DNA from 3 places in the Burkholderia sp. YHN3-13 genome. Region 1 is predicted to be linked to each of the others. Evidence: riboswitches for the same ligand, from Rfam matches in the RefSeq annotation. Region 1 holds a riboswitch; each other region holds the start of a gene.

Region 1 (10,208 bases):
GCTGAGCCTCGGGATGACGGCCTACATGCTGGCGCTGGCCGTATTCATCCCGATCAGCGGCTGGATCGCGGACCGCTATGGATCGCGCACGGTATTCGCGAGTGCGATCGTCGTCTTCACCGGTGCGTCCGTGCTGTGCGGGCTGTCCGACGGCGTCGGGACGTTCACGGCTGCGCGGTTGCTGCAGGGCGTCGGCGGGGCGATGATGGTCCCGGTCGGACGGATGATCGTCGTGCGCAGCACCGAGAAGGCCAAGCTGATGCGTGCGATCGCGACGATCACGTGGCCGGGCATCGTCGCGCCTGTGGTCGGGCCGCCGATCGGCGGCTTCATCACGACCTATGCGTCATGGCGCTGGATCTTCCTGCTGAACGTTCCGTTCGGCATTGCCGCGCTCGTCTGTACCTGGCTGATCGTCCGGAATACGCGGGCCGACGAACAACGGCCGCTCGACTGGGTTGGATTCGTGCTGGCCGGCGGCGCCTTGACTTGTCTGCTGATCGGCACCGAGGCGGCTGGGCAGCAGGATGTCGACTTCACGCGTGCGGGCGTCCTGGTGGGTGCAAGCGTGCTGTTCGGCCTGGCCGCATGGCTGCATGCACGACGTCACGCACATCCGCTGCTCGATTTCACGACGCTGAAGGTGCCGACATTCTCGGTGACGGTGATCAGCGGTTCGGTCACGCGGATGGCGATCAATGCCGTGCCGTACCTGCTGCCGCTGCTGTTCCAGATCGGCTTCGGGCTGTCGCCGTTCCAGTCCGGCCTGCTGCTGCTCGCGAGCGCGCTCGGCAATCTGGGCATGAAGGCGGGAACGTCGTGGATTCTCGACCGATACGGCTTCCGGCGCGTTGCACTCGTCGACGTGACGATCGTCGGCGTCTTCACGATCGCGTGCGGTTGGCTGACCGCGTCGACGCCGCTGGCGATCACGCTGCTCGTCGTATTCGTCTACGGGCTGACGCGGTCGATGCAGTTCACGACGCTCGCGACGCTTGCCTATGCGGATATCCCGGCTCATCAGACGAGCGCGGCCAGCACGCTGTGGAGCGCCGCGCAGCAGATGACGATCGGGATGGGGATCGCGTTCGGTGCGTTGTCGCTGCGGGTCGCGGCGTTGGCGCGCGGCGATGCGGCCGGCATGCATTACGTGCTCGACGACTTCCGCTGGGCATTCGTCGCGGCAGGCGTGCTCGCGCTGTTGACGTTGCCGGGCTATGCGCGGCTGGCCTCGGACGCAGGCGACCGGCTGCGGGCGAACGTGGCGCGAGGATAGGCCCGGACTTCAAGTCGCATTGCGTTGCGACAGGTGAGCATGCCGGTTCCCCGTCGTTCACCTCGAGTGCCGATTCGTCATGGCTGAGATGGCCTGACGGTTATCACAATCGATCGTCTGTCGCCGAGGGTGAGTGAGCGGACCGAGGAGCAATGCTGGATCGTGACGCGGGCGGCAGGGTAACGCGGATAGCCGGGTAACGCTGCACATCGCACGCATTTACGCCGCCGAAATGCAAAAGCCCGCGCCGGATCGGGCGGGGCCTGGCTTGGCGGCGCAGGGCAATGGCGCGCGGCGTGTCCGGTTTGAATCCTGTGTGTGACGATCGGCACGCTCTCATCAGCGTCATCCCGATTCTTGCTACTGCGCGTCGTGAAAGATGAGGCCCAACGTGTGACGGTGGCCGCTGCGAATCCGGCTCACGCCGTGGCGCAGGTTGACGCGATAGACGCCGCGCGTCCCCTGCACGGGCCGGCCATGCACGGCGAAAATCACCGCGTCGCCTTGCATCAACGGCACCACTTCCGCGCGTGATTGCATGCGCGGCCGCTGTTCCGTCAGCACGAATTCCCCACCCGTGAAATCGCGGCCCGGCGCCGACAGCAGGATCGCGACCTGCAGCGGAAACACGTGCTCGCCATAGAGATCCTGATGGAGACAGTTGTAGTCGTCGGGACCGTATTGCAGGATCAGCGGCGTCGGTCGCGTCTGTCCCGCCGAGTGGCAGCGATCGAGGAAGGTCGTAGAGTCTTTCGGATAGCGGACGTCGATCCCGAGTGCCTGGTTCCAGCGATTCGCGATCGGCGCGAGATGCGGGTAGAGCGTCGCGCGCAGCTCGGCGATGACCGCTGGCAGCGGATACGCAAAATACTTGTATTCGCCGCGACCGAACCCGTGCCGCGCCATCACCACGCGTGAACGATAAAGTGCATCCCGCGGATACAGCGCCGCGAGCGCATCGCACTCGTCCGTCGAAATCAGGCCCGGCACATGCGCGCATCCGTACCGATCGAGTTCGGCGCCGACAGTCGGCCAGTCGAGGGTGTCGACGCGTCGCGCGATGTCCGGCGATGCGATGGCAGGTTGCAGATCGGCGATGTTCACGGGCGTCCCTCGGTTCGTCAGCGATGTGGCGCCGGGTCGCGCGAAACGCCCGGAAGCATTGCGTGCATGGTTGCGGCCACGGAGAAAGTCGACGAACCCAGTCTAACGACGTTCGTGTGCGGATGCGCTCCAGATCTTGCGCTTCAATTCGGAACGAGGAGGGGACGGCATGGTGCGCGCACGGACATTCGAACGCTGCGGCGGATCGGTGCGGAGAGGCGCGGAGGCGAGCGGTGAATCTTCCATGACAGGCGGCCGGCTGATACCGGCCACCCGTCGCAACCCGAATCAAGCCAGCGACCGGAACAACCAGTAGAGCCCGCCGGCAAGCGCGATCGACGCCGGCAGCGTCAGCACCCACGCGAGCACGAGGCTGCGCACCGTGCTCCATTGCAGTCCGGAGCCGTTCGCCGCCATCGTGCCCGCGACACCCGACGACAATACGTGGGTCGTCGACACGGGCAGGCCGTACACGTCGGCGGCGCCGATCGTCAGCATCGCGACGAGTTCGGCCGATGCGCCCTGTCCATACGTCAGATGCTGCTTGCCGATTTTTTCGCCGACGGTCACGACGATCCGCTTCCAGCCGACCATCGTGCCGAGGCCCAGCGCGATCGCGACGGCGACCTTCACCCAGGTCGGGATGAACTTGGTCGCGTGGTCGAGCTGCTTGCGATAGTTGTCGATCGCGAGCTTGTCGTCGGCGGCGAACGCGGGCTGACCGGACTTCTCGATCAGGCGGATGGCTTCGGAGACGAGATACATCGTGTTGCGCACGTTGTCGACGTCGCGCTGCGGCACGGCCGCCATCGAGCCCGACGCGCCGACCGCGGTCGCGAGCGACGTCGACAGTTGCTGCACGGCCGGCAGCACGGCGGGCGTCAGTTCGCGATGCTGAACGTAGTGCTCGACGTCGGCGCGCGGGTTCGCGGACGGCGCGACGCCGTTCGTGTACTTGCCGAACGTCGCGGCCGCCTGGTTCGCGACCGCCACGAAGGTTTGCGATTCGGCCGGCGTGACGGCCTTGTTCAGCGCATACGCGGTCGGCACCGTGCCGATCAGGATCAGCATGATGAGGCCCATCCCTTTCTGTCCGTCGTTCGACCCGTGTGCGAACGATACGCCCGTGCAGGTCAGGATCAGCAGGCAGCGAATCCAGAACGGCGGCGGCTGATCCTTCGGCGGCTCCTTGTACAGCTCGGGAATCCGCACGAGCGCTTTCAGCACGAGCAGCAGCAGCGCCGCGCACAGGAAGCCGACGATCGGCGAGACCAGCAGCGACTTGCCGACGCCGAGCGCCTGACCCCAGTCGACGCCGCTCGTGCCGGACGGCCCGTGCATCAGCTGGTTCATCAGCCCGACGCCGATGATCGACCCGATCAGCGTATGCGAGCTCGACGAGGGCAACCCGAAATACCAGGTCGCGAGGTTCCACACGATCGCGGCGATCAGCAGCGCGAACACCATCGCGAAGCCCGCGCCGCTGCCGACCTGCAGGATCAGCTCGACGGGCAGCAACTGCAGGATCCCGAACGCGACGGCGCCGCTCGAGACCATCACGCCGAGGAAGTTCCACATGCCCGACCAGATCACCGCGACGTTCGGCGTCAGCGAATGCGTATAGATCACGGTGGCGACCGCATTCGCGGTGTCGTGGAAGCCGTTGACGAATTCGAAGCCGAGCGCGATCAGCAATGCCGCGCCGAGCAACAGGTACGGAAACAGCGAGCCTTCGCGGACCGGCGACAGATCGTCGAACAGGTGCGTGCCGATATAGAGGGCGCCGAGCACGAGCACCAGCAGGAACACGGCATAGCCGATCTGCCTGGTACGTTCGATGGAGCCGGCGTTGTTCGGGGCGGACGAAGCAGGTTGATTCATGACGGCATCTCGTGAGGGAACCGCGTCCGATCCTAGCGGTGACCAGCAGTCAGTTTGATGACAGTCGGGACCACGAACGGCGTGTCTTACGGGATGTAAGCTGATTGGCCGAATGCTCGGCGCTGCATCGCCCTGATCGCTCACATAGTGGGCGCAACGGTGGTTGACGCACCGGCATCGCGTCGGTCGTCATCCGGCGCGACCCATGACCAGCCGTCCGGCGAAGCGGCGAACGTCGTGCATGACAGCGGCGCGATGTCGAGACGCACGGCCGCCGCCGGATCCATCCGCAGCACATGCGCGAGGGCCGCGCGGACGAGCGGCGCGTGCGTGATCGCGATCACGTCGCGACCGGGCGGCAGCGCGTTCAACCATGTGCCGACCCGATGCGCGGCGGCTGCGAACGATTCGCCGCCGTGCGGCGAGGCGGACGGATCGCCGATCCACGCGGCAAGTTCGCCCGGCAGATCGCGTGCGAGGTCGCTCAGGCGCTTGCCGCGCCAGTTGCCGTAGTCGATGTCGCGCAGCGCGTCGTCGACGTCGGCGCGCAGCCCGAGCGCATGGGCGGTCTGCCGCGCACAGCATGCAGGGCTGCACAGCACGACGAGCGATCCGCCGGCGCGTGACCACCGGCCGCGCCACGCGGCAGCTTCGGCGAGCCCGCGCGCGTCGAGCGGATCGTCGTCGGGGAACGTGCCGGTGCGCATCGCCCGGGTCGATGCGTGTGCGATCAGGCGCAGCGAGGCATGCAGGGTCATGTCGATGGTCGGATGATCCGGAACGGGACGTGATTGTCACCGCGCGATCACTTCAATACGCGCCCGTTCGCGCGTACAATTCGCCCGATACGAAACGCGGAAGCCGGTGCAATTCCGGCGCGGTCGCGCCACTGTAACCGGAGAATCGACGATCCCGGAAGCCAGACCTGCCTTCGTACCCATCCATCATTTGTCGGGGCGCGATTCCCCTGAGGTGCATCCATGAGCGAAGCAGTGCTGAAGCCGGCGGTCGTGCCGGCCCCCATCCCCGTCCGTGAACTGTTGCCCTGGGCCGTATTCGTCGGCCTGATCCTGTTGCTCGCCCTGTATTTCGTCGGCGCGGAACAAGGCGCGACGTCGCTCGTGCCGGGCATGTATGTCCACGAGTTCGTCCACGACGGCCGCCATCTGCTCGGCTTTCCCTGCCACTGACGCGGAGCACACGATGGTCGGAAAGCTGCTCATGCGCGGGATGCTCGCAGGCATCGCCGCGGGCCTCATCACGTTCGGTTTCGCGAAAATCGTCGGCGAACCGCAAGTCGATCGGGCGATCTCCCTTGAAGAAAAACTCGATGCCGCCAAGGGCGACGAGCCCGGGCACGATCACGATCACGAGGTCGAACTGGTCAGCCGCCACACCCAGGCCGGCCTCGGCCTGCTGACGGGCGTCGTGACCTATGGCGCGGCTTTCGGCGGACTGTTCTCGCTGGTCTTTGCCTATGCGTACGGGCGCGGCGGCCGCCTGCCGGCACGGCAACTCGCCGCGTGGCTCGCGCTGGGGGCGTTCATCGCCCTCGTGATCGTGCCGAACATCAAGTACCCGGCCAATCCGCCGGCGGTCGGCGACCCCGATACGATCGGCCAGCGCACGGGCCTGTTCTTCCTGATGATCGCGATCTCGATCGCGACGATGGTGTTCTCGGTCGGCGTGCGCCGCCACCTGCTGGCGAAGCTCGGTCAATGGAACGCGTCAATCGTCGCGGGCCTCGTGTTCGTCGCGATCATCGCGGCCGTGCAGCTGGGGTTGCCGTCGTTCGACGAGGTACCGGCCGCATTCCCGGCTGCCTTGCTGTGGAAGTTCCGCGTCGCCGCGCTCGGGATGCAGGCGATCATGTGGACGACGATCGGCCTGCTGTTCGGCGCCTGGGTCGAACGCAGCGAACGCATCGCGATGCGCGCCACCTGACGCGCATGCCGGACGAGCGCGCCTAGCGCAGCATGCGCGGCGCGCTCCACGTCGATTCGCGCGCCAGCGCGACGAACGCGGCCAGATAGTCGATCGATGCATCCGCCTCGCGGATGCCGAGGAAGATCTGCTTCGCGATTCCCTTCTTGCCGAGCTTGACCGGCACGACCGGCATCCGGTCGGCGTACTCGTCGGCCAGCCATCTCGGCAGCGCGGCCACGCCGCGCCCGCTCGCCACCATCTGCAGCATGATGTCGGTCGTCTCGATCGACTTGTGCCGCCTCGGCACGATGCCGGCCGGCGTCAGGAACTGGTTGTAGATGTCGAGCCGGTCGGTTTCGACGGGGTACGTGATCAGGATCTCGTCGGTCAGCTGCTCGGGCGTGACGTAGTCGGCGTTCGCGAACCGGTGCGAGTCGGCGACCACCAGCACCTGCTCGTAATCGAACACGGGATCGAAGCGCAACCCCGGCTTGTTCAACGGGTCGGGTGTCACGAGCACGTCGACGTCATGGCCGAACAGCGCGCCGATGCCGCCGAACTGGAAGCGCTGCTTCACGTCCACGTCGACGTCGGGCCAGCGCGACAGGTACGGCGACACGACCTTCAGCAGCCACTGGTAGCACGGGTGGCATTCCATCCCGATGCGCAGCGTGCCGCGCTCGCCCTTCGCGTACTGCTTCATCCGCTCCTCGGCGAGTTCGAACTGCGGCAGCAGCCGGTTCGCCAGTTTCAGCAGGTAGTGCCCGCCCTGCGTGAGCCGCAGGCCGCGGCCTTCGCGGTCCCAGATCGGCGTGCCGAGCTGCTGCTCGATCTTCCGGACGGTATGGCTGAGCGCCGATTGCGTGAGGTGCAGCGCATTGGCGGCCGCGGTCAGCGAGCCCTGGCGCTCGACTTCACGAATGACGACGAGATGGAATCGTTCCAGCATGGATGGGGGTCACGCAATGAATGCATGAACAAATTTGATGGATGAATGAAATAATGCCATTTTATTTCATGTGTTGAAATCCCTATGATGACTGCCGGATCTTCAATTTTTCTCTGGACGGCAGCTTCATGGTCACGACACACAATCTCGGTTTCCCGCGCATCGGCGCGAAGCGCGAACTCAAGTTCGGTCTCGAGCGCTACTGGAAGGGCGAATCGTCGCGCGACGCGCTGAAGGCGCTCGGCGCCGAGCTGCGCCGGCGCCACTGGCACGACCAGCGCGACCTGGACCTGGCGCCCATCGGCGATTTCTCGTTCTACGACCAGGTGCTCGACATGAGCTTCACGCTCGGCAATCTGCCGAAGCGCGTGCAGGACTTCCACGGTGACGCGCTCGACAACGCCTTCCGCGTCGCGCGCGGCCGGTCGGCGCAATCGGCTGAAGAACACGCGGCGTGCTGCGGCGGCGTCGCGGCCGGTGAAATGACGAAGTGGTTCGATACGAACTACCACTACATCGTCCCGGAATTCCACGCCGACACGAACTTCTCGCTCGATCCGTCGCGCCTGCTGCGGCAACTGGCCGAGGCGACCGCGCAGGGCGTGAACGCGAAGCCGGTGATCCTCGGCCCCGTCACGTACCTGTGGCTCGGCAAGGCGAAGGACGATTCCGATCGCCTCGCGCTGCTGCCGAAGCTGCTGCCCGTGTACGGCGCGCTGCTCGACACGCTGACCGCGCAGGGCGTCGAATGGGTGCAGATCGACGAGCCGATTCTCGTGACCGAACTCGATGCCGAATGGCGCCAGGCCTTCCGCACCGTCTACGCGGTGCTGGAAACGCGCCGCATCAAGCTGCTGCTCGCGACGTACTTCGGCCAGCTTCAGGACAACCTGACGCTCGCGGCGTCGCTGCCGGTCGACGGCCTGCATGTCGACGCGATCAACGCCCGCGCCGAAATCGACGCGCTGGTTCGTGAGCTGCCGGCCGAACGCGTGCTGTCGGTGGGCGCGATCAACGGCCGCAACATCTGGAAGACGGACCTGAATGCGACGCTCGACTGGCTCGAGCCGCTCGCGAAGCAGCTCGGCGATCGCCTGTGGCTCGCGCCGTCGTGCTCGCTGCTGCACGTGCCGGTCGATCTGGCGAGCGAGGACAAGCTCGATGCGGAAATCCGTTCGTGGCTCGCGTTCGCGCTGCAGAAGCTCGATGAGCTGAAGGTGCTCGCGACCGCGCTGAACGAGGGCCGCGACAAGGTGGCCGGGGCGCTCGCCGCGAACGCCGCCGCGATCGCTTCGCGCCGCCGCTCGCCGCGTGTGAACAACCCGGCGGTGAAGGCCGCGATCGCGCGTATCGATGCGCAGCTCGGCAACCGCGCGAGCCCGTATCCGCAGCGTGCGTCGAAGCAGTCGGCGCGCCTGAACCTGCCGGCCTTCCCGACGACGACGATCGGTTCGTTCCCGCAGACCGCCGAAATCCGCCACGCGCGCAGCCGGTTCAAGGCCGGCGCGCTGGACGAAGCCGGCTACCGCACGGCGATGCAGGCCGAGATCGAACGCAGCGTCCGCGAACAGGAATCGCTCGAACTCGACGTGCTCGTGCACGGCGAAGCCGAACGCAACGACATGGTCGAATACTTCGGCGAGCAGCTCGACGGTTATGCATTCAGCCAGTTCGGCTGGGTGCAGTCGTACGGGTCGCGCTGCGTGAAGCCGCCGATTCTGTTCGGCGACATCAGCCGCCCGAAGGCGATGACGGTCGAATGGATCACGTACGCGCAGTCGCTGACGGACAAGCCGATGAAGGGCATGCTGACCGGCCCCGTGACGATCCTCAACTGGTCGTTCGTGCGCGACGACCAGCCGCGCTCGGTGTCGTGCTACCAGCTCGCGCTCGCGATCCGCGCAGAAGTGCTCGATCTCGAGAAGGCCGGCGTGCGCGTGATCCAGATCGACGAGGCCGCGCTGCGCGAAGGGCTGCCGCTGCGCCGCGCGCAGTGGGGCGAATACCTGAAGTGGGCGGTCGAGTCGTTCCGCATCACCGCGAACGGCGTGCGGGACGATACGCAGATCCACACGCACATGTGCTATTCGGAGTTCAACGACATCATCGCGTCGATCGCCGACATGGATGCGGACGTGATCACGATCGAGACGTCGCGCTCGGACATGGAGCTGCTCGACGCGTTCGACGATTTCAGGTATCCGAACGAAATCGGGCCGGGCGTGTACGACATCCATTCGCCGAACATCCCGACGCAGGATCATATCGTCGGGTTGATGAAGAAGGCGGCCGAACGGATTCCGGCGGAACGCCTGTGGGTGAACCCGGATTGCGGGCTGAAAACGCGGCAGTGGGCGGAGGTGATTCCGGCGCTGACGAACATGGTCGCCGCCGCGAAGACGTTGCGCGCCCAGGCGCGGTAACGTAGCGCATGCTGCGCGCTTGCCGCCGGGATCGATGACCCGGCAGGCAACCTGCGCGCCGCGATGCGCCGCGCGCGCCGTCACGCGTGTTCGTGACGGGGCGTGTCGGCGAGCGTTTCGGGAGACCGTGCGTCGGCGATCACGCGTCGTTCGCGTTCGAGATCGAGCGAACGCGACAGCACCGCATACACGGCACCCGCGACGGCCAGCCCGACGAGCCATGCGATATCGACGCCACCCAGCATGCGTGCGAACGGGCCGACGAAGACCTCGCGGTTCGCTTCGGCATCGAAGATGGAGAAGAACGGCACCATCGCGGCGAAGCCGGCCAGGTACGCGACGATGCCGCGCGGCTGCCACGCGCCGTAGAGTCCGTCCGGCGTGAAGAAGTGCGCGATCGCGTAGCGGCCGCGCCGCACGAAGAAGTAATCGACGAGGTTCACCGCGGTCCACGGCACGAGGAAGTAGAGCATCAGCGTCAGGAACGTCTGCAGCAGTGCGATGCCGTTGCCGCGGATCGCGAACACGCAGGCGAGCACGAACGTGCTGATCGCGACGATCGACGCGACGCGCGCGCGGCGTGTCGGCCGGATCGGCACGATCGAATCGGCGGCGGTCAGGACGGTCAGCATCGCGCTGTATGCATTGA
Region 2 (10,208 bases), on a different contig from region 1:
ACGACCAGAAGGTGGCGGACGCGGTGAATTCGATCAAGCCCGACCCGCTCGCGTTCGGCAAACTGCAGCCGGGTGTCTCGACGACCGAGGACGTGCTCCGCCAGGCGGGCAAGCCCGAGATGGTCAGGCAGGGCGACGATGGCTCGCAGCGCTTCGAGTATCCGCGCGGCCCGTACGGCACGCGTACCTACATGCTCGATTTCGGGCCGGACGGCCGGCTCGTGTCGATCACGCAGGCGCTGACCGCGGCCAACATCGCGAAGGTCGTGCCCGGCATGTCGAAGGACGACGTGCGGCAACTGCTCGGCAAACCGACCGAAGTCGCGCAATACGCGTTGAGCCATGAAGAGGTGTGGAGCTGGCACTGGGCCGAGGGCGGCGTATCGGGCGACGCGATGTTCAACGCGCATTTCTCGCCCGACGGCACCGTGATCCGGACGTCGCGCTCGGAGGCGCCGGGGCGCGAAAAGCCCTGACGTCGCGGCACGCACGCAGGCTGTTCCGTCAGAATGCCGTGCCGCCGAACAGGGCCGCCGCCATCTCCGGATTCGACGGCCAATACATGTGCATGTACGTCGCGACGATCGCGCCGCTGCGGTAGACGGCTTCGCCGCTGCCCGGCGCGCCGTCGGGGCGCGCGGCGCTCGCGACCGGCACCAGCGGCGTCGCGAACCGCGAATAGTGGAACGTATGGCCGCGCATCGGCCCGTTGCGCGTCTCGAGTTGCTGCATGCCGAGCGCCGCGAACCGGCGCTGCATCGTCGCATGACCCGGCAACACGCCCAGCATCGGCGTCGTCACGCCGTCCACGTCGGTCAGCGATTCGCACAGGTACACCATCCCTCCGCATTCCGCGACGATCGGCCGGCCGGCCGCCGCGTGCGTGCGAATCGTCCGCGCGGTCCCGGCATTCGCCGCGAGCGTCGCCGCATGCAGTTCCGGATAACCGCCCGGCAGGAACAGCGCGTCGCAATCGTCGGGCACCGGTTCGTCGGCGAGTGGCGAGAAGAACCGCACCGCCGCACCGAGCGCATCCAGCAGCGCGAGGTTCGCCGGATAGATGAACGAGAACGCCGCATCGCGTGCGACGGCGATCCGCTTGCCCGCAAGCGCGCGCGGCAGCGGCACCGCGGCGTCCGGTGCCGCGAACGCGACGGCCGGCGGCAATTCGGCGAGCGCCGTCCGCGCGAGCACGTCGGCCGCGCGCTCGAGCCGCGCATCGAGATCGTCGATGTCGGCCGGTTGATGCAGGCCGAGATGCCGCTCCGGCAGCGTGATGCCCGCATCGGCCGGCACGTGTCCGAGCCAGCGGAGGTCGCCGGGCAGCGCCTGTTGCAGCAGTTCCGCATGCCGCGCGGAGCCGACGCGGTTTGCCAGCACGCCGTGAAACGGCAGTGCCGGCCTGAACCGGGCGAGCCCGAACGCGATCGCCGCGAATGTCTGCGCCATCGCCTTCGCCGAAATCACCGCGACGACCGGGACGCCGAACGCGGCCGCGAGATCGGCGCTGCTCGGCGTGCCGTCGAACAGCCCCATCACGCCTTCGATCAGGATCAGATCCGCGTCGCGCGCGGCATCGGCGAGCAGCGCGCGGCAGCCGGTTTCGCCGACCATCCCGAGATCGAGCGCATGCACGGGCGCGCCGCTCGCGCGCTCGAGCAGCATCGGATCGAGAAAGTCGGGCCCGGTCTTGAACACGCGTACGCGGCGGCCCAGCCGGCGGTGCAGCCGTGCAAGACCGGCCGTCACCGACGTCTTGCCCTGGCCCGACGCGGGTGCGCTGACGAACAGCGCGGGGCAGGCCGGCACGCTCAGAACTCCACGCCGCGCTGCGCCTTCACGCCTTGCTCCTTGTACGGGTGCTTGACGAGCCGCATTTCGGTGACGAGATCGGCCGCGTCGATCAGCGCATCGGGCGCGTGCCGCCCCGTCACGACGACGTGCACCGAAGCGGGACGTGCGGCGAGCGTCGCGAGCACTTCGTCGAGCGGCAGGTATTCATACTTCAGCACGGTGTTCAGCTCGTCGAGGATCACCATCCGGTAGTCGCCGCTCTCGATCATCCGGCGCGCCTCGTCCCAGCCCTTGCGCGCGGTCGCGATATCGGCGTCGCGGTTCTGCGTGTTCCACGTATAGCCGTCGCCCATCGTCACGAAATCGCACTCCGCGACCGCGCCGAGAAAGTCGCGCTCGGACGTATGCAGCGCGCCCTTGATGAACTGCACGACACCGAGCCGCATGCCGTGGCCGAGCACGCGCACGGCCATGCCGAACGCGGCCGTGCTCTTGCCCTTGCCGTTGCCGGTATTGACGATCAGCAGGCCCTTTTCCAGGGTGGCGGCGGCCTGCTTCTTCTCGTGGCCGGCGCGGCGGCGTTCGGTCATCCGCTGATGGGATTCGGCATCGGTCTTCATCGGAAATCGTCCTGTCGAAAGCGAAACAAAGGGTTCAGAGCGGGCCGGCGAGGGCAACCGTCACGCCGTCCCGGATGGATTTGGGGCCCAGCAGCCGGCCATGCGGCGCCGCGAGCTGCGCGCAGGGTTCGGCCACGCCCGCCACCCCGAAGCGCGCCAGCGCGGCGTCCGACGGGCCGCTCGCGGCCAGTTCGGGACGGCTCGCCAGCTGCGCCGCGTCGAACGCGACGAGCGGCCAGCCGCGGCGCGCGCACAGCACGCGCAGCGCCCGCGCACACGCCTTGTCGGCGAGCGTCGCGACGAGCGCCGGTTCGGCGGCCGGGTAACGCGCCAGCGCCGCCCGGATCGCGGCATCGAGCTGCGCGGCCGTGACGCCCGCGCGAAAACCGATGCCGAGCGCGACGCGCATCATGCGCGGCCGCCGAGCGCCGCACGCACGGCCGGGTCGTCGGCAAGCGCCGCGACGCGGCCGATCACGACGATGGCCGGTGAACCGATGCCGGTTGCGCCGACGCGTTCGACGAGCGTGTCGAGCGTCGCGAGGACCTGCCGCTGCTCGGGGCGGGTCGCATGCTCGATCGCCGCGCACGGCGTATCGCCGGGCAGGCCGCCGCCGCGCAGCGCGGCGGTGATCGCGTCGAGCCGGCGGATGCCCATGTAGATCACGATCGTCATGCGCGTGGCCGCCAGCGCGCGCCAGTCGGGCTCGTCGGCGCCCGCGCCGTGGCCCGTGACGAAGATCACGCCCTGTGCGGCGCCGCGCTGCGTGACCGGGATGCCGAGCGCGGCCGGCGCGGCAATGCCTGCGGTGATGCCGTTCACGATCTCGACCGCAAAACCCGCCGCGCCCAGCGCGGCCAGTTCCTCGCCGCCGCGGCCGAACACGAACGGATCGCCGCCCTTGAGCCGCGCGACGCTGCGGCCCGCCCGCAAGTGCGCGAGCATCGCGGCGACGATCGCTTCCTGCGGCGTCGACGCATGGCCGCCGCGCTTGCCGACGTGCTCGACCTGCGCGTCGGCGCGTGCATGGCGCAGCACGTCGGGATTCACGAGATCGTCGACGAGCAGCACGTCGGCCGCGCCGATCGCACGCACGGCCTTGAGCGTCAGCAGGTCGGCGTCGCCGGGGCCGGCGCCGATGAGCCACGCGCGGCTCATCGCACGCGGCACGGCACGCACCGTGTCGAAACAGTGGAAAGGAACAGGCGGGCGGCACATCGGCGGCCGGCGGGCAGGCAGTGCATGACGGATCGGACGAAGCCCGCGCGGACGCGGGCGGAATGCGCACCCCATCCGTCCCCCGCGGATCGGGCGTTCGGCGAGCATCGGGCTCGCCCCTTGCGTCGGCCGGTATCCGGGCTGGCCGCTTGCCAGGCCGCAGCCTTCCCGCCCGCTGAAGGGCAGTGGCATCGCGGGCGGCCTGGGCGCGTGCGCGGGGAGCGCGTCGCGCGGGCGGCGTACCGTTGCGGGGACAGCACAGGCCGGGCGGTCGTCCGCCTCCTGTTTCCCGTTTAACTGCATGCGCGGAATGCGCATGCGAGCACCGAACGCGGCGCATACGATAGCACAGCGGTTCGCCCGCGCGAACCGGCCACGGCCGGCCTCCGGCACGGTGCGCCGGCGGTGCGCAACGCAGTCCGGCGCCCCGTGCCGCCTTGACGCTCCCGGCCCCGCCGCCTACACTCGCACGCGTTTTGGTGCTCGCGCGTGCCGCTCCGGCGCGCGCAGTTAAACGGGAAACAGGGAGCCTGCCTGCACCGCAGTCGAGCCAACCTGTGCTGCCCTCGCAACGGTAAGCGAACGTGTCGCGCGCGAGCGCGATGCAGCGCCGCTTCGCCGCCTGCCGCGAGCAGGCGGACGACCGCCACTGGATGCCGCGCGCATCCGGGAAGGCGAAGCGGCGTGTTCGCCAGCCCGGATACCGGCCTAAACGTTGGGGTTCAGCGCCGCGGGGAGGCGGCGCATCGTCCACGGCCGCAGCAGGCCCGACGCCCGGGGTGTTCCGCTTCCTCCGCCGATCTGCCCCCCGCGCGAACGCGCCGGGCCGGGACGGCGAACGGCAGGCGGCGCGGGCAGGGCCGGCGGCAGCCGTGTTGGCATTCACGATGTCGACCGTTCGCAAGGAAGCACCATGTCCGATTCGTTGTTCCGCCCGTCGCGCGGTTGTTCGCGCGGATCGCGCGGCGGTCTGCCTGCGCGTCGCCCGATGAATGGCCTCGCCGCCGCCAACGCGACGATCCCGTCCTGATTCCCTCTTCGACACCGGACCTACCATGACCCTACGCAAGCTTCCCGTCACGATCGTCACGGGCTTTCTCGGCAGCGGCAAGACGACGCTGATGCGCCACATCCTGCAGCACGCCGCGGGCCGCCGCATCGCGGTGATCGTCAACGAATTCGGCGAGCTCGGCATCGACGGCGAGATCCTCAAGGGCTGCGGCATCGGCTGCGAGGACGCCGACGGCGCGCAGGGCGAAGCGTCGGGCCAGCTGTACGAACTCGCGAACGGCTGCCTGTGCTGCACCGTGCAGGAAGAGTTCTACCCGGTGATGGAGGCGCTCGTCGAACGGCGCGCGGACATCGACCACGTGCTGATCGAGACATCGGGCCTCGCGCTGCCGAAGCCGCTCGTGCAGGCGTTCAACTGGCCGACGATCCGCAACAGCTTCACGGTCGACGCGGTCGTGACCGTGGTCGACGGGCCGGCCGCCGCGAGCGGCCAGTTCGCGGAAAACCCGCAGGCCGTCGACGCGCAGCGCCGCGCCGATCCGAATCTCGACCACGAATCGCCGCTGCACGAACTGTTCGCCGATCAGCTGTCGTCGGCCGATCTGGTGATCGTGAACAAGGCCGATCTGGTCGGCGACGCGGAATTCGCCCGGATCGAAACCGCGATCCGCGACGAGATCCCGCCGCAGGTGAAGATCGTTCGCGCGACGCGCGGCGAGCTCGATCTCGCGATGCTGCTCGGCCTCGAATCGGCATCGGAAGAAACGATCCACCTGCGTCACGATCATCACGGCTCGGCCGACGACGGTGATCACGATCACCATCACGACGATTTCGACTCGGTGGTCGTGTCCGGCGACGCCGGCACGCGCGAGGCGACGATCGCCGCGCTGCAGCGCGTGGTCGAAGCGCACACGATCTACCGCGCGAAAGGGTTCGCCGCGCTGCCCGGCGCGCCGATGCGGCTCGTGATCCAGGGCGTCGGCCGCCGCTTCGACAGCTATTTCGACCGACGCTGGCAGGACGGCGAAACGCGCGCGAGCCGCTTCGTGCTGATCGGCGAGGATCTCGACGCGGCCGCGCTGCAACGCGCGTTCGACGCCGCGTGCGCGGCCGAGCCGCAACAGGCGTAACGCACGATGCATCTGCTGCGCACCACGCCGGGCGGCTTCGTCGACGATACGCAGGGCGTCGTCCGGATCGACCAGCAGCCGGCCGACATCGTGATCCTGAGTTCGGCCGACACGACGCTGTCGCTGCTCGCGAGTGTCGTGCCGCGGTTGCCGGCCGGGTTCCCGAGCGTGCGGCTCGCGAACGTCACGTTCCTGCGGCAGCCGGCGTCCGTCGATTTCTACGTCGATGACGTGCTGCGTCATGCGAAGACGGTCGTGATCGATCATCTCGGCGGCGAAGCGTACTGGCCGTACGGGATCGAGCAGGCCGTGTCGCTCGCGTCGAAGCGCGGGCAGCAGCTCGCGATGTTCTCGGGCGACCTGCAGGAAGATCCGAACCTCGTCGCGAAGAGCACCGTCACGCCGGCGCTGTGCCGGCTGTGGTGGCGCTATCTGCGCGAGGGCGGCGTGCACAATGCCGACGCGCTGCTGCGCAGCATCGCGTTCCATACGCTCGGTTTCGGCGCCGAACCCGAGCCGCCGCGCCCGCTGCCGGCCGCCGCGCTGTATCACCCGGCGCGCGACCGCGCGAGCGTCGACGACTGGCGGCCGCGCTGGACGCCCGGCGCGCCCGTCGTCGCGATCCTGTTCTATCGCGCGCACTGGCAGGCCGCGAACACGGCCGTGTTCGACGCGCTGGCCGACGCACTGATCGCCGAGGGGCTGAATCCGTTGCCGATCGCGGTGACGTCGCTGAAGGATGCGGTGAGCCGCGAAGTCATCACGCAACTTTGCGACACGCACGGCGTCGCGCTCGTATTGAACACGACCGCGTTCGCGGCCGGCGCGATCGACAGCCCCGAACACGACGTGCTCGCCGGCGACGCACCGGTGCTGCAGGTGATCCTGTCCGGCGGCAACCGCGACGCGTGGGTGGCCGACAACCAGGGCCTGCATGCGCGCGACATCGCGATGCATATCGCGCTGCCCGAAGTCGACGGGCGCATCGTCACGCGTGCGGTGAGCTTCAAGGGGCTCGCGTATCGCTGCCCGCATACCGAGGTCGACGTCGTGCGCTATCAGCCGGACGCCGAGCGGATCGCGTTCGTCGCGGCGCTCGCGCGCGGCTGGTGCCGGCTGCGCACGCTCGACAACGCCGACAAGCGCATTGCGCTGATTCTCGCGAACTACCCGCAAAGCGAAGGGCGGATCGGCAACGGCGTGGGGCTCGACACGCCGGCATCCGCGCTGCGCGTGCTCGCGGCGCTGCGCGACGCGGGCTACACGCTGGCCGACCTGCCGCCCGATGGAGACGCGCTGATCGCGCGCCTCACCGAAGGCGTGACCAACGACGCGGCCGTGCATGCATTGCGACCCGCGTTCCAGAGCTTCCCGCTGGCCGACTACATCGCGCGCTTCGCGCGGCTGCCGGCCGCCGTGCGCGACGCGCTGAACCAGCGCTGGGGGCCGCCCGAAGCCGACCCGACGCTGCGCCATGGACGTTTCACGATCGCCGGCTGGCGCGCCGGCAACGTGTTCGTCGGCATCCAGCCGTCGCGTTCGCGCGGCGAGAACGACTACGCGAGCTATCACGATGCGGATCTCGTGCCGCCGCACGCGTATCTCGCGTTCTATTTCTGGCTGCGCGATGCGTATCGCATCGACGCGGTCATCCACCTCGGCAAGCACGGCAACCTCGAATGGCTGCCGGGCAAGAGCGTCGCGTTGTCCGACGCGTGCTGGCCCGACCTGACGCTCGGGCCGTTGCCGCATCTCTATCCGTTCATCGTCAACGATCCGGGCGAGGGCAGCCAGGCGAAGCGCCGCGCGCAGGCCGTGATTATCGATCACTTGATGCCGCCGCTCACGCGCGCGGAAAACTACGGACCGCTGCAGGATCTCGAGCGGCAGGTCGACGAATACTACGAAGCGCTGATGGTCGACGCGCGGCGCGCGAAGCTGCTGCGCAAGACGATCCTCGCGACGATCGCCGAGCATCGCCTGCACGACGAGCTGAGCGTGTCGCCGCCGCGCGATGCGGGCGACGAGGATGCGCTGCTCACGCGCGTCGACGCGTGGCTGTGCGAACTGAAGGAAGCGCAGATTCGCGACGGGCTGCACGTGTTCGGCGCATCGCCGGCCGCTCGCCAGCGCCGCGACACGCTGCTCGCGCTCGCGCGTTTTCCGGTCGGCGATGGCAAGGGCGCGCGGGCGGGGCTGATCGGCGCGCTGGCGCGCGATCTCGCGCTCGGCGACGACTTCGATCCGCTGTCGGCGGACTGGGCCGCGCCGTGGGTCGGCCCACGCCCGGCGATCCTGCAGGCGCTCGACGCATCGCCGTGGCGCCACGCGGGCGATACGCGCGAGCGCCTCGAATGGCTCGCGCAACAATGGCTGGACGGGCTGTGCGCGGCCGACGGCGGAAACACGGGTGCCGACGCGACGCCGCCCGGCGAATGGCCCCACACGCTCGCGGTGCTCGGGCGCGTTCGCGCGACGCTGCTGCCCGCGCTCGACGCGTGCGGCGGCGAGGAAATGCGCCAGCTGCTGCGCGGGCTCGACGGCCGTTTCGTGCCGCCGGGGCCGAGCGGTTCGCCGTCGCGCGGCCGCCCCGACGTGCTGCCCACCGGACGCAACTTCTACTCGGTCGACACGCGGGCGGTGCCGACGCAGGCCGCGTGGTCGCTCGGCCTGAAATCCGCGCAGCAACTGATCGAGCGCCATCTGCAGGATCACGGCGACTATCCGCGCGCGATCGGCCTGTCGGTATGGGGCACGGCGACGATGCGCACGGGCGGCGACGACATCGCGCAGGCATTCGCGCTGCTCGGCGTCCGGCCGAAATGGGCGCACGGCAGCCATCGCGTGACCGACTTCGAGATCCTGCCGATCGAGATCTTCGACCGGCCGCGCATCGACGTGACGCTGCGCGTGTCCGGCTTCTTCCGCGACGCGTTCCCGAACCTGATGCACCTGTTCGACGCGGCCGTGCAGGCCGTCGCCGCGCTCGACGAGCCCGAGGAACTGAACCCGATCCGCACGCGCGTCGAGCGCGAGCGCGCGAAATGGATCGCGCAAGGGGTGACGCCCGACGAAGCGCGGCGCCGCGCCGGCTGGCGCGTGTTCGGCGCACGGCCGGGCAGCTACGGCGCGGGCTTGCAGGACCTGATCGACCAGCGCCGCTGGCAGACCGACGCCGATCTCGCCGATGCGTATCGCCAGTGGGGCGGCCACGCGTATGCGCAGAACAGTGCCGGCGACGCGGCGGCCGACGTCTTCGGCGAGCGGCTCGCGACGATCGACGTCGTCGTGCAGAACCAGGACAGCCGCGAGCACGACATCCTCGATTCGAACGACTACTACCAGTTCCAGGGCGGGATGACGGCGGCCGTGCGGCACTTGTCCGGGCAGCAGCCGAGCATCTACCACGGCGACCATGCGAACCCGGTCGCGCCGACGATGCGCACGCTGCGCGAGGAAATCGCGCGCGTGATCCGCTCGCGCGTCGTCAACCCGAAATGGCTCGACGGCGTGAAGCGTCACGGCTACAAGGGCGCGGCCGAGATGGCCGCGACCGTCGACTACCTGTACGGTTATGACGCGACCGCGCGCGTGCTGTCCGACCACCAGTACGCGCTCGTCGCCGACGCGTACCTGTTCGACGACGCCACCCGCGCATTTCTCGAACGGCACAACCCGAAGGCGCTGCACGGCATCTGCGAACGCTTCGTCGAGGCGATGCAGCGCGGCCTGTGGCAGCAGCCGGGCGACTATCGCGAGCGGATCGAAGCGGTCTGGCTCGCGAGCGAACAACTTCAGGAAGGGGGACGGCGATGACCGATCCGACGACGCACCGCGCCCGCGCGGTCTTTCCGTTTGCGGCGCTCGTCGCGCAGGACGCGCTGCAGCAGGCGCTGCTGCTCGCCGCGATCGACCCGTCGCTCGGCGGCGTGCTCGTGAGCGGCCCGCGCGGCACCGCGAAATCGACCGCCGCACGCGGCCTCGCGGAACTGCTGCCGGAAGGGCAGTTCGTCACGCTGCCGCTGTCGGCGAGCGACGAGCAGGTGACGGGCACGCTCGATCTCGCGCATGCGCTGGCCGGAAACGGCGTGCGCTTCCGGCCTGGATTGCTCGCACGCGCGCACCTCGGCGTGCTGTATGTCGACGAAGTGAACCTGCTCGCCGACGGGCTCGTCGATACGTTGCTGGACGTCGCCGCGAGCGGCGTGAACATCGTGGAGCGCGACGGCGTGTCGCACGCGCACGACGCGCGCTTCGTGCTGGTCGGCACGATGAATCCGGAAGAGGGGGAACTGCGCCCGCAACTGCTCGACCGCTTCGGGCTGATGGTCGAACTGGAGAACTGTTTCGACGCCGCGCAGCGCGAACGGATCGTGAAGGCGCGACTCGCGTTCGATCTCGACCCGGACGCATTTCGTGCACGTCATGCGCC
Region 3 (10,208 bases), on a different contig from region 1:
GATGTACTTGACCGGGTTGCACGGCCACGGCACATCCTGCTGGCCCGCTTCGAGCGGATGACCGACGCTGTGCACGCACGGCACGAATTCGCCGTCCTCGCCGAGCACGTCGTATACGTCGCGGCCCATGCGCGTCATGATCCGCATGTTCACCGCCACGTACGGGCTGTCGGACAGTTCGACGCCGACGTGCGCGATCGGCGAGCCGAGCGGGCCCATCGAGAACGGCACGACGTACAGCGTGCGGCCGCGCATCGAGCCGCGGAACAGCCCGTTGAGCGTCTCGCGCATTTCGGCCGGCTCGATCCAGTTGTTGGTCGGGCCGACGTCGTCGCGCGAGGCCGCGCAGATGAACGTGCGATCCTCGACGCGCGCAACGTCCGACGGATCCGACTGCGCGAGATACGAGTTCGGGCGCTTCGCCGGGTTCAGGCGCGTGAGCGTGCCCTGGTCGACCATCGCCTGGCACAGCGCGTCGTATTCTTCCTGCGAACCGTCACACCACACGACGCGTTCGGGCTCCGTGAGCGCCGCGATGCGCGACACCCAGTCGATCAGCTTGCGATGTTTGACGAAAGCCGGTGGAGCGATCAGCGGCCCGTGCGTCGCTTCGGCCATGGTGTTTTGCGACATGGAAATGTCTCCAGATTATTGGGCGAGGATGGGGGATGCGGGCGAGCCTGCGAGATGGGGGATGCGATCGGCGCGCAGGTCGCAGCAACGCGCGACGCGGAGCACGCGCGCGGGGCGCGTGTCGATGCCGCGAGGCGGGCGAGAGGATGTGATGTCTCGTTAGAAGATGCGAACGCGAGTTTCGCCATGCATGCAACCTGCCTTACAACTTCCATGCCGGTCAGCATACCATCGCCGATATTGGGCGGGCGTTGCGTTGCAACAAGAAACAATTGTGACGATGCGCGGGTACATGCGTTGCCGGCAGGTCATGTCGGCTGCGCCGGTCCGAGCGCGGCCGGGGACGAATCGCACGAAACGTCCGTCGGGCAAGGGTTTGGTGAAAACGGAACAAATGGCCCGCTGGCCGCGCACATGAAAAACGCGCATGCAGGCCCGGCGAATTCGCGTTTTCGCTACTCAGGCAAACCCTGAATTAGGTTGCGCACACAAACATCCCGGTCGAATGCCCGGCGCACGCCCCTGCTCAAAACGGCGCGCCCGGCAATCCGGGGTAATACGCGCCCGCCGCCATCCCGTCGTCGACGGCCAGTCCGGCGCCGTTGCGATACGACACGTCATCACGCGCGAGGAACAGCGTCGCGCGCGATTTCGTCCGGCAAGCCGACACGCTGCAGCGGCACGTTCGCGACGTGTGGCACGGTCATCACGCGCGCGTCGCGATCGATACGCCGGACAATTTCCGCTACGTGCGGAACGTCGCCGTTCCAGCGCAACGTGGCTGACATGATGGACAGCTGCGGACGCTTCGTCGATTTCGACCAGATCGATGTAGTGGACGAGCCAGTACGTCTTGAAGGCCGTGCGCGGCCAAGGCGCGGGAATCGAGCGAATAAAAAAAAGCCAGCCCCGAAGGGCTGGCGTCGTGCTGCGGGACCGGCGATTACGAGAACTGGTTCATCGTGTTGTCCTTGCCTGCCGCCTTCAGCGCCGCTTCGCCGCTGAAGTATTCCTTGTGGTCGTCGCCGATGTCCGAACCGGACATGTTCTGATGCTTCACGCAGGCGATGCCCTGGCGGATTTCCTTGCGCTGCACGCCGGCCACGTAGCCGAGCATGCCCTGGTCGCCGAAGTATTCCTTGGCCAGGTTGTCGGTCGACAGTGCGGCCGTGTGGTACGTCGGCAGCGTGATCAGGTGATGGAAGATGCCGGCTTCACGCGACGCGTCGGCCTGGAACGTGCGGATCTTCTCGTCGGCGAGCTTGGCCAGTTCGGTCTCGTCGTACTCGACGCTCATCAGCTGCGCACGGTCGTAGGCCGACACGTCCTTGCCTTCGGCCTTCATCGCGTCGTACGCCTGCTGACGGAAGTTCAGCGTCCAGTTGAACGACGGGCTGTTGTTGTACACCAGCTTCGCGTTCGGGATCACCTTGCGGATCTCGCTGACCATGCCGCCGATCTGCGCGATATGCGGTTTTTCGGTTTCGATCCACAGCAGGTCGGCGCCGTTCTGCAGCGACGTGATGCAATCGAGCACGCAACGCGCTTCGCCCGTGCCGGCGCGGAACTGGAACAGGTTGCTCGGCAGGCGCTTCGGACGCAGCAGCTTGCCGTCGCGCTTGATGACGACGTCGCCGTTACCCAGTTGATCCGCCGACAGCTCTTCGCAATCGAGGAACGCATTGTATTGGTCGCCCAGGTCGCCCGGCGTGGTCGTCACGGCGATCTGCTTGGTCAGGCCGGCGCCCAGCGAGTCGGTACGCGCGACGATGACGCCGTCGTCCACGCCCAGTTCCAGGAACGCGTAGCGGATCGCGCGGATCTTCGCGAGGAAATCCTCATGCGGCACCGTGACCTTGCCGTCCTGGTGGCCGCACTGCTTCTCGTCGGACACCTGGTTTTCGATCTGGATGCAGCAGGCGCCGGCTTCGATGAACTGCTTGGCCAGCAGGTAGGTCGCTTCCGCGTTGCCGAAGCCCGCGTCGATGTCGGCGATGATCGGCACGACGTGCGTCACGTGGTTGTCGATCTTTTCCTGGATCGCGGCCTTGGCAGTCGCGTCCTTCGCCGCATCCAGCTCGCGGAACAGGCCGCCCAGCTCACGGGCGTCGGCCTGGCGCAGGAACGTGTACAGCTCGCGGATCAGCGCGCTGACCGAGGTCTTTTCGTGCATCGACTGGTCCGGCAGCGGGCCGAACTCCGAGCGCAGCGCGGCGACCATCCAGCCCGACAGATACAGGTAGCGGCGTTCGGTGCTGTTGAAGTGCTTCTTGATGGAGATCATCTTCTGCTGGCCGATGAAACCGTGCCAGCAGCCCAGCGACTGCGTGTACTTGGCCGGGTCGGCATCGTACGCGGCCATGTCGGCGCGCATGATCTTCGCGGTGTACTTCGCGATGTCCAGGCCGGTCTTGAACTTGTTCTGGGCACGCATGCGGGCGGCATACTCGGGACTGATGGCGTTCCACGCGCTGCCGTGGTTCTCCTTCAAGCCAGCCACTGCCTTGATGTCGTCTTGATATTGGGACATGTCTATCTCCTGGGAACGAAGCGCATTTGAGTAAAGGGTTCAGCGTGCCCGCTTCGTGTGACGAAGCGAACTGCATGGACTCAATATTAATCCTGTCCGGCGCGCTTTCGGCCAACTCTTATATAAGACATAAGATATAAATTTTCCTTGTTTTTCAATGAGATAGCAGATCGATTTTGCGATGCAAAACAAGTTTTCAAGCGGCGGAAAGGCGGCGCGACGGGAACTTCGCGGAGATTTCGCAATACGAAACGGCCTTTCGCAGTTGGAGAAAGACCCCGCACGGGCGCACCCGCTGTTGCCCTATCTCATGACAAAACGTCTATACTTGGACAATCCATCGATAGCGAGCGGCACGCTCGCTCCCCGCGCGCCGCGATGCGCGCCTTCCCGCCCGAAGCGACATGAACGACTCTCCCGTTTTCGACACGCTGTGCGATCTGCTGAATACGTCCGGTGCACGTTTCCGCGTGCTCGAACATCCGGCGGAAGGTAAATCCGACGTGATCGCCGCGATCCGCGGCACACGCCCCGAACAGGGGGCGAAGGCCATGCTCTGCACGTTCAAGGACGGCGGCGACGCGACCGCGCTCGCCGTGATCCCGGGCCACCTGAAGATCGACTTCCGCAAGGTTGCCGAGGCGGTTGGCCGCCGCAAGGCGACGCTCGCGTCGCCCGATGTCGCGGCCGCCGTCACGCGCTGCGTGATGGGCGCCGTGCCGCCGTTCGTATTCGACGCGAACGTCACGCTCGTCGTCGATCCCGCGCTGGTCGAACGCAACGCGGAGATCGCCTTCAACGCGGGCCGCCTCGACCGCTCGGTCGTGCTCGACTCGGCCGACTACGTGCGGATCGCCCGGCCGCTGCTGGCCGACATCACGCGGCCGGAAACGGCCGACGCCCCGTCGCCCCGGGAAAACGCATGAGCACGCGCCGCACGCCACCGTCGTCCGAACAGGCGTCGCTGATCGAACAGGTGCAGCGCATCGCCGAAGGGCTCGGCGAGATGTTCGCGCCGTTCACCGAGGTCGTCGTGCACGACCTGCGCACGCCGGAACACGCGATCCTCGCGATCCACAACAACCTGTCCGGGCGCGCGGTCGGCGATCCCGCGACCGAACTCGGCCTCGCCCGCATCGCCGACGACGATTTCCCGCAGGTGCTCGCGAACTACCCGAACCGCTTCGCGGACGGCCGCACCGCGAAAAGCACGTCGATCGGCATCAAGGATTCGACCGGGCGCTACGTGGCCGCGCTGTGCCTGAATGCGGATGTCACGCTGTTCCGCGGCTTCCAGGGCATGCTGAACCAGTTCTGCCGCACGGACGGCGAGGCCGTTGTCGACACGCTCGATCCGGCCGGGGCGGACGCGATCCGGCAGCGCATCGACGCGTTCGCGACGCGCCTCGCGACGACGCCGCGCGAGTTGAAGACCGACCAGCGCCGCGAGCTGCTGCAGACGCTGAAGGCCGACGGCTTCCTCGAGGTGCGCCGCGCGATGGAGATCGTGTCGCAGCATCTCGGCGTCTCGCGCGCGACCGTCTACAACGACGCGAAGTGACGCGGGGCCCTGCTTTCCAGTTGACTGACCTTTCCGACTCTCGAGCAACCATGAACTCTCCGACCCTCCCCACGTACGACGACGTCGCCGCGGCCGCGGCCCGGCTCGAAGGCCATGCGCACCGCACGCCGGTGATGACGTCGCGAACGATCGACGAAGCGCTCGGCGCGCAGGTGTTCTTCAAGTGCGAGAACCTGCAGCGCATGGGCGCCTTCAAGTTCCGCGGCGCGTTCAATGCGTTGTCGCGTTTCAACGCCGAACAGCGCCACCACGGCGTCGTCGCGTTCTCGTCCGGCAACCATGCCCAGGCGATCGCGCTGTCGGCGCGCATCCTCGGTATTCCCGCGACGATCGTGATGCCGCAGGATGCGCCGGCCGCGAAGATGGCCGCGACGCGCGGCTATGGCGGCAACGTCGTGACCTACGATCGCTACACCGAGGACCGCGAGCAGATCGGGCGCGATCTTGCCGAACGGCACGGGCTCACGCTGGTGCCGCCCTACGACCATCCGGACGTGATCGCCGGCCAGGGCACGGCGGCCAAGGAACTGTTCGACGAAGTCGGCCCGCTCGACGCGGTGTTCGCGCCGCTCGGCGGCGGCGGGCTGCTGTCGGGCACCGCGCTGTCGACCCGCGCGCTGTCGCCGCACGCGAAGTTGTACGGTGTGGAACCCGAAGCCGGCAACGACGGCCAGCAATCGTTCCGGTCCGGCGCGATCGTGCGGATCGACACGCCGCGCACGATCGCCGACGGCGCGCAGACGCAATACCTCGGCAACCTGACGTTCCCGATCCTCCGCCGCGACGTCGACGACATCCTGACCGCGACCGACGCGGAGCTGATCGACTGCATGCGCTTCTTCGCCACCCGTATGAAGATTGTCGTCGAGCCGACCGGCTGCCTGGCGTTCGCCGCCGCGCGACGGATGAAGGACGCGCTGCAGGGCAAGCGCGTGGGCGTCGTGATCAGCGGCGGCAACGTCGATCTCGAGAACTTCTGCGCACTGGTGTCGACGCCGGCCTGAGCGTCGCGGCGCACATGAACATCCTGTCATCCGTGCGCCATGGCACCTTCACGACGCGTTAAGTTTCGCGCCCTAGACTGATGACGTTGCCCGCAGTCAGTCGCGCAGTCAGTCGTGAAGGAGCCACCATGAACACGCACGCGATCGTCGCCGCCGCCCTGGCGGTCGCCTCCCTTCCGGCGTTCGCCCAACCGGGCGCGACGTCATCCGGTTTCCCCGCCGCATCGCCGCACGACGTCGTCGCGCAGGCGATGCACCGCTCGCCCGGCGCGTTGCCGCACGCCGGCTTCGTGCTCGCGAAGATCGATCAGAACAATACGCCGCCCGATCGGGGCGGCGACCCGGGCGGCCGCGCGCACGCCGGCACGCACATGTAACGGCGCGCGCCGGGCGCCGCTGCCGCGCCCGGCCCCGCCGGCAATCAGAACGCCGGCAGCGACGGATCGCGTGCGGCGAGGATGTCGTCGGTGCGGGCTGTTCCGCGATCTGCAGCTGTTCGGCTGGCCGATCGTGCAACCGCGGCGACCGACCGGCATGCGGCTCGGCGATCCGCGCCGCGACAACGCTGTGCCGCTGCCCGGGCTGCTCAACGCGCCGGCTGACGTCGACCGGACAACCTACGGTTTCGCGTTCGATACGACGCGGCTCGCATGCCGCTTGCTCCTCCCGATTCATCAGACGAGAAACGCGACACCAACACACAAGCGAAAGGATTCGGAAAGCGCTTGCCGGAGAATGACGTTTTTTCGCACCCTCGCGCGGCGCGGCAATTGACGTGCGGGAGCGCACGCCATTACCCTTGCGCGCTGATGGTTCCCAGCGATGGGATCAAAAGGGAACGCAGGACGGGCAACGACTCGAATCTGCGGCTGCCCCCGCAACTGTGAGCGGCGAATCCGTGCCACTGCGCGCCACTGGGAAACCGGGAAGGTCCGCACGGATGACGACCCGCGAGCCAGGAGACCTGCCATCGACCCGAGGTCCAGCAGCCGCACCGGGCGGGGTGTCCCGATGCGCAAGCGCCGCCGTTGGCGGTCGCCCGTTGCATGGACGACCCGACCTCAGGATCCGTCAGATGTCCTTCGTTCCCGAATCCGCTTCCCTGCCGGAAGCGTCGCGTCGACACGCCGTCGGCATGCGCAACCTGCCCGCCCTTCGCTCGCGACCGCCCTACGCGCCACACGCTTTCTCTCGCTGTCTGATGAACCTTCGTTACCTGCTCGCCACATCCGCCGCCACCGCGCTGCTCACCCCGCTCGCCCATGCCGCCGGCGATACCGCGCTCCAGCCGCCCGCCCAGCCCGCGGAAGGCGCCGATCTGCCGACGATCAGCGTGACCGACACGCGGCACCTGCCCGAATCGTTCGACCGGCGCTATGCGTCGACGCAGGTGCTTACGCGAGAAGATCTCGACCGGCTGTCGTCGACCGACCCGAGCATCACGCAGGCGCTCGCGACGCTGCCGGGCGTGACCGTCTCGCAGAGCGGCGGCCCCGGCTCGTCCGCGTCGGTCAGCATCCGCGGCTCGTCGGCCAGCCAGGTCGCCGTGTTCATCGACGGGATCCGGATCGGCTCGCCGACCACCGGCATCGCGCCGTGGGCCGACCTGCCGACCGACGCGTTCGAACGCGTGGAAGTGATTTCGGGCCCGGCCGCCGCATCGTTCGGCAGCAACGCGATGGGCGGCGTCGTGCAGCTCTTCACGCGCCGCGCCGCCAACCGGCCGAACCAGACCACCGTGTCGTTCGGCGGCGGATCGAACAAGACGTTCGACACGCAGTTCCGCACGTCGGGCACCCTGCCGTCGACAGGGCCGCTGGCCGCGCTCGGCGGTGTCACCTACTCGCTGGGGCTGCACGACTACAACACGGCCGGCATCGATGCGACGCGGCCCTTCTTCTACGGTCACGAAGCCGGCCGCAATCCGTATCACGCGCAGGATCTCGATGCGCGGCTCGGCTATGCGCGCGACAACTGGTCGATCTCGACGTTCGCGCTGTATCACCGCTCCGACCTGTCCTACGACAACAGCGGCTATGCGAATCGCGAGCTCGATCACCAGCTGACGACCGGCATCGCATTTCATCTCGACATCACGCCCGATACGCAGTTCGACCAGTCGTTCGGTTATGCGAACGACCGCCAGTTCATCTACGCGGACAACCCGGCCCTCGCGACCGACCAGATCAATTCGCAGCGCATCAGCACGTCGACGTCGCTGACCCATCAGGCGCACGGGTTCCGCCTGTTCGGCCTGCCGCTGTCGGGCGAAACGAAGCTCGCCTACGATTTCACGCGCGAACAGGCATTCCTGCCGATCGACGCGCCCGGCGGCATACCGACGCGCAACGACTCGGCGTTTTCGCTGCATCAGTCGGCCACGCTCGGCAGCGTGACGCTGTTCCTCGCGGGGCGTCGCGAGATCATCGCCGGGCAAGGCGTGAACACCGGCAACGCCGCGCTGTCGTGGGCGATCACGCCGGTCTACACCGCGCGCGTGTCGTACGGCAACGCATTCCGCCTGCCGAGTTTCAACGACCTGTACTACCCCGGCTACGGCAATCCGAACCTCAGCCCGGAACGCAGCACGTCGGTCGAGGCCGCGCTCGACGCGAACACGTCGTACGGCACGTTCTCGGCGGCGGTCTACGACACGCACGTCAACAACCTGATCGCGTACAACCCGGCAACGTTCTCGCCGATGAACATCGGCCGCTCGCACATCCGCGGCATCGACCTGTCGTACAAGGGGACGATCGGCCGCTCGACGCCGGTGAGTCTGGCCGTCGGCCTCCTGAATCCGCAGGACGAGACCAACCAGACCTGGCTCAACCGCCGGCCGCGCCAGACGGTCAGCCTCAGCGTCGACCACACGTGGGACGAACTGAAGCTCCACGCGCTGAGCACGGGCGCATCGCTGCTCTACGGCGGCACGACGTTCGACGATCCGGCCAACACGACGTATCTGCCGTCGTACCTGACGGTGAGCCTGCGCGCGTCGTACCGGATCAATTCGCACCTGACGGTGTCGGCGTCGCTGTCGAACCTGTTCGACCGGCAATACATGACCGCGTACGGCTACAACACGCTCGGCCGCACCGCGTTCGGCAAGGTCACCTACACGTTCTGACGACCGGTCGCCCCGGCGCCTGCGTCGCGGGCGCCGGGGCGGATCGGCGTGGCCGGCGGCGTACGGGAAATTGACTTCGCGGCAAAAACTAATAGAATTAGTTTTTTGACTAATTTCCATAGTATTCGTCATGACGCGTGCCGGCATTACCGTAGACAAACTCGTCGAAGCCGGCGCACGGCTCGCCGACGAAACCGGCTTCGAGCCGCTCACCGGCGCGGCGCTCGCGCGGCATTTCGGCGTCAAGCTGGCCAGCCTGTATTCCCATGTCCCGAGTTTCGACGATCTCAAGAGCCGGATCGCGCTGTTCGCGCTGCAGGAGCTGGCCGATCGCGCCGCCGATGCGCTGGCCGGCCGCACCGGCAAGGATGCGCTGACCGCGCTCGCGAACGTCTATCGCGACTATGCGCGCGCACACCCCGGTCGCTTTGCGGCCGCGCGCCATCCGGTGAGCCCCGAGCGCGCCGCCGAAAGCGCGGGCGGGCGGCTCGTCAGGATGACCTCGGCCGTGCTGCGCAGCTACGACCTGCCGGAAGCCGAGCTGGCCCATGCGATCCGCCTGCTCGGCGGCTTCTTCATGGGCTACGTGACGCTCGAAGGCGCCGGCGGTTTCTCGCACGGCACACCGGATTCCGACGCATCGTGGTCGCGCAGCCTCGATGCGCTCGACGTGATGCTGCGCCACTGGCCTTCAGCCGCATGACGGGCCTGATGGAATTCAAGCGATGAACGACAAACCCGATGGCGTCGTGCTGCCGAGCCGCGTCGTGCCCTTCCCCACCTCGATCAGCGACGAAGCGCGAGCCGCGTTGCAACGCCTGGTCGGCGACGACGGCGTGCCGCTGAATGCGCTGCACGTGATGCCCGCGCCGGACGATGTCGACGCGTGGATGCGCGTGAAGGCGGCCGCCGACGCGCATTACACGGCCGCGGTCGGGCAACTGGCTGGCCATCTGCGTTCGAGCGTCGAGACGATCCGGGCCGGCGATGCGGACCTGCACGTCGCGACGCCCGAAGCGGCCGCTTCCGACGAATGCGCGTACATCGACCTGCACGGCGGCGCGCTGATCGTCGGCGGCGCCGCCGCATGCCGCGCCGGCGCGCAGATGCATGCCGACCGCCTGGGCGTTCGCTGCTACGGCGTCGATTACCGCATGCCGCCCGAACATCCGTATCCGGCCGCGCTCGACGATTGCATCGCGGCCTATGCGTTCGTGCTGGCGCGCCACGCGCCGGAAAACATCGTCATCGGCGGCCGCTCGGCCGGCGGCAATCTCGCGGCCGCGATGGTGCTGCGTGCCCGCGACGAAGGCTTGCCGCTGCCGGCCG

The links. A riboswitch is a leader RNA that binds a small molecule or an ion and turns the genes downstream of it on or off. The one in region 1 is predicted to bind cobalamin.
Region 2: another riboswitch for cobalamin. It lies ahead of cobA (uroporphyrinogen-III C-methyltransferase); the one in region 1 lies ahead of AC0KUR_RS08245 (CbtB domain-containing protein).
Region 3: another riboswitch for cobalamin. It lies ahead of AC0KUR_RS14460 (TonB-dependent receptor domain-containing protein); the one in region 1 lies ahead of AC0KUR_RS08245 (CbtB domain-containing protein).

Annotation. Positions count from the first base shown of each region.
Region 1 covers NZ_JBVVNQ010000002.1:759,143-769,350, reverse strand. The annotation lists gene AC0KUR_RS08265 (DHA2 family efflux MFS transporter permease subunit) at 1-1,276, shown strand, start outside; gene AC0KUR_RS08260 (2OG-Fe(II) oxygenase) at 1,637-2,380, opposite strand; gene AC0KUR_RS08255 (inorganic phosphate transporter) at 2,669-4,261, opposite strand; gene AC0KUR_RS08250 (histidine phosphatase family protein) at 4,402-5,019, opposite strand; cobalamin riboswitch at 5,070-5,208, shown strand; gene AC0KUR_RS08245 (CbtB domain-containing protein) at 5,242-5,451, shown strand; gene AC0KUR_RS08240 (CbtA family protein) at 5,465-6,205, shown strand; gene AC0KUR_RS08235 (LysR family transcriptional regulator) at 6,228-7,136, opposite strand; gene metE (5-methyltetrahydropteroyltriglutamate--homocysteine S-methyltransferase) at 7,265-9,559, shown strand; gene AC0KUR_RS08225 (purine-cytosine permease family protein) at 9,640-10,208, opposite strand, start outside.
Region 2 covers NZ_JBVVNQ010000008.1:70,028-80,235, reverse strand. The annotation lists gene bamE (outer membrane protein assembly factor BamE domain-containing protein) at 1-476, shown strand, start outside; gene AC0KUR_RS19460 (cobyrinate a,c-diamide synthase) at 505-1,809, opposite strand; gene cobO (cob(I)yrinic acid a,c-diamide adenosyltransferase) at 1,812-2,414, opposite strand; gene AC0KUR_RS19450 (cobalamin biosynthesis protein) at 2,449-2,826, opposite strand; gene cobA (uroporphyrinogen-III C-methyltransferase) at 2,823-3,632, opposite strand; cobalamin riboswitch at 3,743-3,978, opposite strand; cobalamin riboswitch at 4,093-4,358, shown strand; gene cobW (cobalamin biosynthesis protein CobW) at 4,688-5,776, shown strand; gene cobN (cobaltochelatase subunit CobN) at 5,783-9,592, shown strand; gene AC0KUR_RS19430 (magnesium chelatase ATPase subunit I) at 9,589-10,208, shown strand, end outside.
Region 3 covers NZ_JBVVNQ010000005.1:95,916-106,123, forward strand. The annotation lists gene AC0KUR_RS14425 (phosphoenolpyruvate carboxykinase (GTP)) at 1-633, opposite strand, end outside; gene AC0KUR_RS14430 (hypothetical protein) at 1,254-1,421, opposite strand; gene AC0KUR_RS14435 (isocitrate lyase) at 1,577-3,163, opposite strand; gene AC0KUR_RS14440 (YbaK/prolyl-tRNA synthetase associated domain-containing protein) at 3,568-4,089, shown strand; gene AC0KUR_RS14445 (helix-turn-helix transcriptional regulator) at 4,086-4,724, shown strand; gene AC0KUR_RS14450 (threo-3-hydroxy-L-aspartate ammonia-lyase) at 4,775-5,749, shown strand; gene AC0KUR_RS14455 (hypothetical protein) at 5,878-6,126, shown strand; cobalamin riboswitch at 6,543-6,735, shown strand; gene AC0KUR_RS14460 (TonB-dependent receptor domain-containing protein) at 6,951-8,879, shown strand; gene AC0KUR_RS14465 (TetR/AcrR family transcriptional regulator) at 9,010-9,582, shown strand; gene AC0KUR_RS14470 (alpha/beta hydrolase) at 9,605-10,208, shown strand, end outside.